Linked DNA regions of Saccharothrix espanaensis DSM 44229. The protein of the gene in region 2 interacts with the protein of the main gene of each other region in a pairwise test. Links are inferred from orthologs where the notes say so. Each region holds a gene or a part of one and is shown on either strand. Other genes may lie near its edges.

What was found. The genes of interacting proteins can lie anywhere in the genome.
Region 1: the proteins of BN6_RS44800 (region 2) and BN6_RS14495 interact in binary tests that used the Escherichia coli proteins (3 or more experiments, as listed by UniProt). The link is inferred for Saccharothrix espanaensis DSM 44229 from one-to-one orthologs.

What each region holds. Positions count from the first base shown.
Region 1 is NC_019673.1:3,171,811-3,175,800, reverse strand. What follows is about bases 123-2,908. They hold BN6_RS14495 (ABC transporter ATP-binding protein), read right to left. Parts: upstream 2,154-2,908; coding sequence 1,092-2,153; downstream 123-1,091. Other genes in these bases: BN6_RS14490 (ABC transporter permease), read right to left, coding at 2,155-2,908; BN6_RS14500 (low temperature requirement protein A), read right to left, coding at 123-929. Also shown: more of BN6_RS14500, read right to left, coding at 1-122; more of BN6_RS14490, read right to left, coding at 2,909-2,928; BN6_RS14485 (ABC transporter permease), read right to left, coding at 2,919-3,830; BN6_RS14480 (ABC transporter substrate-binding protein), read right to left, coding at 3,834-3,990. UniProt on the Escherichia coli protein: Part of the ABC transporter complex CysAWTP involved in sulfate/thiosulfate import. Responsible for energy coupling to the transport system.
Region 2 is NC_019673.1:1,492,492-1,497,553, forward strand. What follows is about bases 887-3,835. They hold BN6_RS44800 (glutamate-5-semialdehyde dehydrogenase), read left to right. Parts: upstream 887-1,702; coding sequence 1,703-2,968; downstream 2,969-3,835. Other genes in these bases: BN6_RS07010 (RecQ family ATP-dependent DNA helicase), read right to left, coding at 887-1,597; BN6_RS07020 (ferredoxin), read left to right, coding at 3,166-3,387; nadD (nicotinate-nucleotide adenylyltransferase), read left to right, coding at 3,616-3,835. Also shown: more of BN6_RS07010, read right to left, coding at 1-886; more of nadD, read left to right, coding at 3,836-4,209; rsfS (ribosome silencing factor), read left to right, coding at 4,279-4,665; BN6_RS07035 (histidine phosphatase family protein), read left to right, coding at 4,662-5,062. UniProt on the Escherichia coli protein: Catalyzes the NADPH-dependent reduction of L-glutamate 5-phosphate into L-glutamate 5-semialdehyde and phosphate. The product spontaneously undergoes cyclization to form 1-pyrroline-5-carboxylate.

The DNA of each region.
Region 1 (3,990 bases), 1.7 Mb from region 2 along the record:
GCGGCCACCGCGGGCAGGTGCGCCACGTGCAGGTCGTGGTCGACCGCCACGGCCAGCCCCGCGCCGACCGCCGCGACCGAGGCGAACACCAGGTAGTGGCCGTAGCCCCAGGTCAGCGAGACCCGCATGGACGTCCGCAGCCCCTCCGCCGGGTGGTCGAAGTACAGCCACCACATCGAGAACACGATCACCAGACCGGCCGCGGCCAGCGAGATCAGCGCGCCCGACGAGTGCCCGGCGTCCAGTCCGGAGCCGATCGCGTTGGTCGCCGCCAGGATCGACTCGCCGAGCACGATCAGCGTGAACAGCCCGTACCGCTCGGCGATGTGGTGCGGGTGCCACGTGGTGCGCGCGACCCGTTCCGCCCACGCCGGCACCGCCAGCTCCGCCACCACCAGCACCAGGAACCCGACCCAGAACAGGCTCTCCGGCAGCCACAGCCGGGCCACCCACCCGATCTGCACGACGGTGATGCCCAGGGCGTACCGCCGGGCGCACGCGCGCCGCTCGACGTCGGACCGCGCCGCGCGCAGCCACTGCACGACCATGGCCAGCCGCATGATCACGTACCCGACGGTGATCACCGTGAAATCGGCCCGGTCGAACGCCCCCGGCACCCCGGCCGCGACCACCAGCACGCCCGCGACCTGCACCAACGTCGTGAGCCGGTACGGCACGTCGTCGGTGTCGTAGGCGGAGGCGAACCAGGTGAAGTTCAGCCACGCCCACCAGATCGCGAAGAACACGGTCAGGTAGCCCGTGATGCCGTGGCCGATGTGGTCCTCGGTCAGCGCGTGGTGCAGGTTCGTCGCGGCCGAGGCGACCGCGACCACGAAGCTCAGGTCGAACAACAGCTCCAGCGGCGTGGCGACCCGGTGCTCCTCGTCGGACCGCCGGGCCGTCATCGGCCGGTACCACGCCCTCGTCATGCGTGGATCATGCCGAGCCGGGCCCCCGGCCGCACCCGCAGCTCCCCCGTGGCGGGGAAGCGCGCACCGATCACCGAGGCCGCCTCGCGCCCGCACGCGGCACCGCGCACTGGTCAGACCACCACGAGCCACCGGAGGATCCGGCCCGACCAGGATCCATTCTCAAACGGGACCCAGACCCTCCACGACCATCAGCCGGCCCACCGCGAGGTCCAGGGCGACCGGCGTGCCCGGCGGGAAGTCCGCGGCCCGGCTGGAGGGCTGGTCGACGCGGACCACCTGCTCGCCGCCGGCCAGGCGCACCGACAGCCTGGTGACCGGTCCGAGGAAGCTCTGGGTGAGCACGTTGCCGACCAGCGCGCCGTTGTCCTGGCCGCTGTGCTGGGCGATGCCGATGTCCTCCGGCCGCACGATGACCTTGACGTCCGCGCCGGCCGTGATGCCCTCGGCCGCGTCGGTCGCCAGCCGGTACGCGCCCAAGCGCACGCCCCCGGCCTCGGCGGTGCCGAACAGCGCGTTGGTCACGCCCACGAACTGCGCCACGAACGCCGACGCGGGCTGCCGGTAGACCGCGGCAGGGGTGTCGAGCTGCTCCAGCCGCCCCTGCGACATCACGCCGACCCGGTCGGCGACGGCCAGCGCCTCCTCCTGGTCGTGCGTGACGAACAGGGTGGTCATGCCCAGCTCGGTCTGGATGCGCCGGATCTCCTCGCGCAGCGCGACCCGGACCTTGGCGTCCAGCGCGGACAGCGGCTCGTCGAGCAGCAGCACGCTCGGCTGGATCGCGAGCGCGCGGGCCAGCGCGACCCGCTGCTGCTGGCCGCCGGAGAGCTGGTGCGGGTACCGCTTGCCCAGGTGGCCCAGGTCGACCAGCTCCAGCAGCTCGTCGGTGCGCTTGGCGCGGCCGGGCATCTTGCGCAGCCGCAGGCCGAACGCGATGTTCTGCGCCGCGGTCATGTTCGGGAACAGGCTGTAGGCCTGGAAGACCATGCCCATGTCGCGCTTGTTGGCGGGCACGCCCGTCACGTCGCGGCCGTCGACCCGGACGACGCCCTCGTCGGCGGTCTCGAACCCGGCCACGATCCGCAGCGCGGTGGTCTTGCCGCAGCCGCTCGGGCCGAGCAGGCTGACCAGTTCGCCCTCCGCCAGGTCGAGGTCCAGACCGGCCAGCGCGGGCTGCCCGCCGAACGACTTGCGCAGCCCGTGCAACTCCAGGTAGCCCATCTCAGCCTTCCTCCGCGACGGTGTCCCGCCGCCGCCCGCCGACGAACGAGAGCAGGAACAGCAGCACGAACGCGAACAGCAGGCTCAGCAGCGACACCGCGATGGACACGCCCGCGTCGCGCTTGCCCAGCAGGTTCACCCGCACCTGCAACGTGTCGAAGTTCAGCAGGGACGCGATGGTGAACTCCCCCAGCACCAGCGCGACCGACAGCAGCGCCGCGCCGAGCAGCGCGGTCCGGATGTTGGGCACCACGATCCGCAGCAGCACCGCGGCCCAGGACGCCCCGAGGCCGCGTGCCGCCTCAGCCAGCGTCTTGAGGTCGATCGCGGACAGGCCCGCGTCGATCGCCCGGTACGCGAAGGGCAGCACCAGCACGGCGTAGGCGAAGGTGAGCGTCAGCGGCGAGTCGCCCACGAAGTAGTCCACCCACGCGTAGAGCGGCGCCAGGCCCACCACGAGCACGATCGCCGGGATGGTGATCGGCAGCAGGCACAGGAACTCCACCAGCCGGCGCAGCCTGGGCAGCCGCAGCCGGACCCACGTCATGGTGGGCACCAGCAGCACCAGCATGACCACCGAACTCGCCACCGCGAGCTGCACGGACGCCAGGATCGCGGACACCAGGTCCGGGTCGGACACGATGCCCGACCACGAGTCGAGGCTGCGCGAGCCGTTCACGCCGCGCGTGGAGAACTCGGCCATCGCCAGCAGCGGCAGCAGGAAGAACGCGCCGAGCACACCGATGACCAGCCACCGCACGACCTTCACTGCCATCGGGCGAACCTCCGTTGCAGCAGCGCGTAGAGGCCCATCGCCACCGCGACCACCACGACCATGCCCAGCCCCAGCGCCTTGCCCAGGTTCTCGTTGCCCAGCAGCACTTCACCGGTCAGCGCGCCGCGGATCTGCAACGGCACGATCGGGCTGCCCTGCGACACCAGGGCGGCGGCCGTGGCGTAGGCGGAGAAGGCGTTGGCGAACAGCAGCAGCAGCGCGCCGAGGAACGCGGGCAGCAGGATCGGCCCGCCGACGTGCCGCCAGTAGGTCCACGTGGTGCCGCCGAGGCCGTCCACCGCCTCCCTCCACTGTGGACGGAGGCCGTCCAGCGCGGGCAGGAACACGATGAGCATCAACGGGATCTGGAAGAACGTGTAGACCAGCGTCAGGCCGGGCAGCTCGAACAGCCACGCGCCCCGCGCGAACAGGTCGATCCCGAACTGGTGGTCGAGGAACTGGGTGACGAACCCCTGGAACCCGACGGTGGCCAGGAACGCGAACGCCAGCGGCACACCGCCGAACTGGGCCAGCACACCGGAACCGGCCACGACCACCCGCCGCAGCAGCCCTCGCGGCTTGCCCACCGCGACCGCCCACGACAGCAGCGCCCCGAGCACCGCGCCCAGCGCCGCCGTCAGCGCGGACAGCTCGACGCTGCGCAGGAACGCCTGGAGGTGGACGCCTTCGCCCAGCGCGACCAGGTTCTGCGTGGTGAACGCGCCGTTCGCGTCCTGGAACGCACCGGCCAGCACCAGGACCGTCGGGTAGACCAGGAAGATCCCGACGTAGGCCAGGAACGGCACGACGACCAGCCACGCGAGCCACGGCTTCGCGGCGGGCCCCCGACCGGGGGCGGCGGGGGTGCCGCGCCCGGTCGGGGTGGTGACGGGTGCGACCACCGGTCAGCCCACCGCCTGGGCCCAGGTCTCGGACAGCACCTTCTTGGCCTGGTCCGACTGCTCCTGGGTGAGGAACGCCTGCTTGCCGTCGGTCTTGGGCAGCTTGGCGTTCGCGTCCGCGTCGACCTTGCCGGACTTGGTCAGCGCGTCCAGCCGCGCC
Region 2 (5,062 bases):
GGATGCGCCCGGACAGGTCGACGCCGACCGCCGCCATCCCGGTCGGCCACTGCTTGCGCGGTTCGACCTCCACGCCGGGGCGCAGCAACCGCTCCCGCGCCGCCGACGCGGCATCCGGCGAGACCTCCGCCGACCACCCGCTCCCGGTGCAGTTGTCACACCGGCCGCACGGCGCGGCGTGCGGGTCGTCCAACTGGCGCAGCAGGAACTCCATCCGGCACCCCGTGGTGGCGAGGTAGTCGAGCACCGCCTGCTGCTCGACCTTCCGCGCCTCCGCGATCCGCCCGTACCGCTCCTCGTCGTAGGACCACGCCCGCCCGGTCGACTCCCAGCCCCCGCGCACCCGGCGCACAGCGCCGTCCACGTCGAGGACCTTCAACACCACTTCCAGCCGGGTGCGCGACAGCTCGACCATCGGCTCCAGCGCGGCGGTCGACAACGTCCGCCCCGCGTCGGCCAGCGCGTCGAGCACCTGCCGCACGACCTGCTCCGGGGGGAAGGCCAGCGAGGCGAAGTACGCCCAGATGTCCCGGTCCTCCGGACCCGGCAGCAGCAGCACCTCGGCCCGTTCCACGCCGCGGCCCGCACGCCCGATCTGCTGGTAGTAGGCGATGGGGGAGGGCGGTGCGCCCAGGTGCACCACGAACCCCAGGTCCGGCTTGTCGAACCCCATGCCCAGCGCCGATGTCGCAACCAGCGCTTTGACGCGGTTCGCCAGCAGGTCCTCTTCCGCCCGCTGCCGCTCCGCCGGGTCGGTGCGGCCCGAGTACGCCGCCACCGGGTACCCGCGCTCCCGGAGGAACGCGGCCACGTCGTCGGCGGACGCGACGGTCAGCGTGTAGATGATCCCCGAACCCGGCAGCCGGTCGAGCTGCTCGGCCAGCCACCCCAGCCGCGCCTCGGCGGTTGGCAGTCGCACCGCCGCCAGCCGCAGGCTCGCCCGGTCCAGCGGCCCGCGCAGCACCAGCGTGTCCGAACCGGCCCCCAACCCGAGCTGGTCGGCCACGTCCCGCACCACCCGGTCGTTGGCCGTCGCGGTCGTCGCCAGCACCGGCACCCCGGCCGGGAGTTCGGTGAGCAACGTCCGCAAGCGCCGGTAGTCGGGTCGGAAATCGTGACCCCAGTCCGAGATGCAATGCGCCTCGTCCACCACCAGCAGCCCTGCCGATGATGTCAGCGAAGGCAGCACCGAGTCACGGAAATCGGGATTGTTCAGCCTTTCCGGTGACACCAGAAGAACGTCGATTTCGCCGGACGTCACCCGGTCCTGGACGTCCTGCCACTGGTCGGTGTTGGCCGAATTGATGGTCGCCGCGTGCACACCCGCGCGCGCCGCCGCGTCGACCTGGTTGCGCATCAGCGCGAGCAGCGGCGACACGATCACCGTCGGCCCCTCGCCGAGCGACCTGAGCAACGCCGTCGCGATGAAGTAGACGGCGGACTTGCCCCACCCGGTCCGCTGCACCACCAGCGCCCGCCGCCGCTCGGAGACCAAAGCGCGGATTGCTGTCCACTGGTCCTCGCGCAGCGCCGCCTGAGGGCCGGCCAAAGCCCTCAGCCGTTCTTCGGCCTGTTCGCGCAATGCCATCTCGTCCACCGGACCACCATGGCAGAGGGGCACGACAACGCGGAATCGCCGCCGGCCTCCCGGGCACTGGGAACCTCGGCGACATCCACGACCGGGTGACCGTAGTCTGTTTTCGTGACTGACGACCTGCGCGAACAGGTGCACGCCGCCGCCCGGCGCGCCCGAGTCGCCGCCGACGAGCTCGTCCTGGCCACCCGCGAGCGCAAGGACGCCGCGCTGCACGAGATGGCCGCCGCGCTGCGCACGCGGGCCCAGGAGGTCCTGGAGGCGAACGCCAAGGACATCGAGGCCGGCCGCGCGGCGGGTCTGTCCGAGGGCCTGGTGGACCGGCTCGCGCTCACCGAGCAGCGGATCGACGGCGTGGCCAAGGGCCTGGAGACCGTGGCCGGCCTCACCGACCCGGTGGGCGAGGTGCTGCGCGGCTCGATCCTGCCGAACGGCCTGGAGCTGCGGCAGGTGCGCGTCCCGATGGGCGTGGTCGGCATGGTCTACGAGGCCCGCCCGAACGTCACCGTCGACGCCGCCGGCCTGGCGCTGAAGTCCGGCAACGCCGCCCTGCTGCGCGGCTCGTCCTCCGCCGAGCACTCGAACACCGCGCTGGTCGCGATCCTGCGCGACGCGCTGGAGACCGCGGGCCTGCCCGCCGACAGCGTGCAGCTGCTGCCGTGCCACGACCGCGCCTCGGTCACCCACCTGATCACCGCGCGCGGCCTGGTCGACCTGGTCATCCCGCGAGGGGGGTCCGGGCTGATCAACGCCGTGGTGCAGCAGGCCACCGTGCCGACCATCGAGACCGGCGTGGGCAACTGCCACGTGTACGTCGACGCCTCCGCCGACCTCGACATGGCCGAGCAGATCGTCCTCAACTCCAAGACGCGCCGCACGAGTGTGTGCAACGCGGCCGAGTCGCTGCTGGTGCACGCCGCTGTCGCGGACGAGTTCGTGCCCCGCATCACCGCCGCTCTTCAGGCGCAGCAGGTCACGGTGCACGGCGACGAGGCATTCGCGCGCCAGGCCGGCGTGCGGCAGGCCACCGACGAGGACTGGGACACCGAGTACCTCTCGCTGGACATCGCGGCCCGCGTGGTCGACTCGCTGGACGACGCGGTCCGGCACATCGCCGACCACGGCTCCGGGCACACCGAGGCCATCGTGACCAGCGACGTCGCCTCCGCCCGCCGGTTCACCGCCCGGGTCGACGCGGCGGCGGTCATGGTCAACGCCTCGACCGCGTTCACCGACGGTGGCGAGTTCGGCATGGGCGCGGAGATCGGCATCTCCACCCAGAAGCTGCACGCCCGGGGCCCGATGGGGCTCGCCGAACTGACCTCCTCGAAGTGGGTCGCGTGGGGCGAAGGGCACATCCGGCCGTCGTCCTGATCGACCCGTACGGCCGATCGGCGGCGTGCCGCAGCTACCGGGATGGGCAGACTGGGTGGTGAACCGCGCAGTCTGCTCTGAAGCTCCGGCCGTCGTCCTGGGCGACCCCCGTACTGCCGATCGACCGCACGCCGAGGTCATCGGGGTGGGCAGACTGTGGGGTGGACCGCGCAGTCTGCCGACGAGGTGGTGTCCGGATGGCCCGGTGGAGTCTGGAAGTCGACCGCGACACGTGCGTCGGCAGCGGGATGTGCGTGAGCATCGCGCCCGACCACTTCCGGCTCGACGCGGGCACGGCCGAGCCGGTCGACGGGTCGGTGGACCCGGACGACGCGGTGCTGGAGGCCGCCGAGTCGTGCCCGATGGAGGCCATCCTGGTCCGGGACGCGGCCGGTGAGCGGCTGGCACCCGAGCTCTGACGTGCGGTGATCGGCTTCACCCGAACCGGCTGGAAAATCTTCACCCCATCGCGTCATGGTCGGCTGCGAGCCGTGTCTCACTGTCGCGCGGCTCTGCTTCGGGGTGGGCCGCGCTCCCGCTGAGGCGGCCCCCTCCCCCTGGGCCGCGAACGGGGAGTCGAGACGCGCGGGCGGCTGTTCGGGGAGCGACCGGCCGCCCGCGCGCCGACCGAACTAGGCTCACCTCCCATGTCCAACCGCCGGATCGGCGTCATGGGTGGCACCTTCGACCCGGTGCACCACGGCCACCTCGTCGCGGCCAGCGAGGTCCAGGCCAGGTTCGAGCTCGACGAAGTGATCTTCGTGCCGACCGGCCAGCCCTGGCAGAAGATCGACCACGAGGTCAGCCCCGCCGAGGACCGCTACCTGATGACGGTCGTCGCCACCGCGTCCAACCCGAGGTTCTCGGTCAGCCGGGTCGACATCGACCGGGCCGGACCCACCTACACGTTCGACACGCTCAACGACCTCAAGGCGATGCACCCGGACGCCGACCTGTTCTTCATCACCGGCGCGGACGCGCTGGAGCAGATCCTGTCCTGGCGGCGCGCCGACGACGTGTTCAGGCTGGCCCACTTCATCGGCGTCACGCGGCCCGGCTACGAATTGGACGACACCCACCTCCCGCCGGGCGCGGTGTCCCTCGTGGAAGTGCCCGCGATGGCCATCTCGTCCACCGCCGTGCGCGCCCGCACCGCCTCCGGCCTGCCGGTCTGGTACCTCGTCCCGGACGGTGTCGTTCAGTACATATCGAAGCGCAGGCTTTACTCGGTGCCGGACTGACGCCGGACGCCGGTACCCTCATTGACTCGTGCGGGCGCATCAGCGCCGGCCGAGGTGATGAGGAGAAACGTGGCAGCCACCGACGAGGCACGACGGTCGGCGCTGGTCGCCGCGAGCGCGGCGGCCGACAAGAAGGCGCACGACGTGATCGTGCTCGACGTGTCGGACCAACTGGTGATCACGGACGTGTTCGTGATCGCGTCCGCTCCCAACGAGCGGCAGGTCGGCGCGATCGTGGACAACATCGAGGAGAAGTTGCGCGAAGCGGGCCGCAAGCCGGTCCGCCGCGAGGGCGCGCGCGAAGGTCGCTGGGTCCTGCTGGACTTCGTGGACCTCGTGGTGCACGTCCAGCACGTGGACGAACGCAGCTTCTACGGCCTTGAGCGGCTGTGGAAGGACTGCCCGCGGATCGAGTTCGACGCCGGCCCGGTAGCCGACGAGGTCGCCGAGGCATGACCCTGAACCGGCTCGTGCTGTGGCGGCACGGTGAGACCGACTACAACGCGACCGGACGGATGCAGGGTCATCTGGACGTCGGACTGACCGAGACCGGCTGGAACCAGGCGCGCTTCGCCGTGCCGGTGCTGGCCGGGTTCGCACCCGAGCTGGTGGTGGCCTCCGACCTGCGGCGGGCGCGCGACACGGCGACCGTGTTCACCACCGCCACCGGTATCGGGCTGCGGGTCGACGAGCGGCTCCGGGAGACCAACCTCGGCAAGTGGCAGGGCCTGACCTCGGACGAGATCGAGGTCGAGTGGCCGGGGATGCTCGACGAGTGGCGCTCGGACGCGACGCTCGCGCCGCCGGACGGCGAGAACCGGACCGAGGTCGCCGAGCGCGCGCTCGCCGTGGT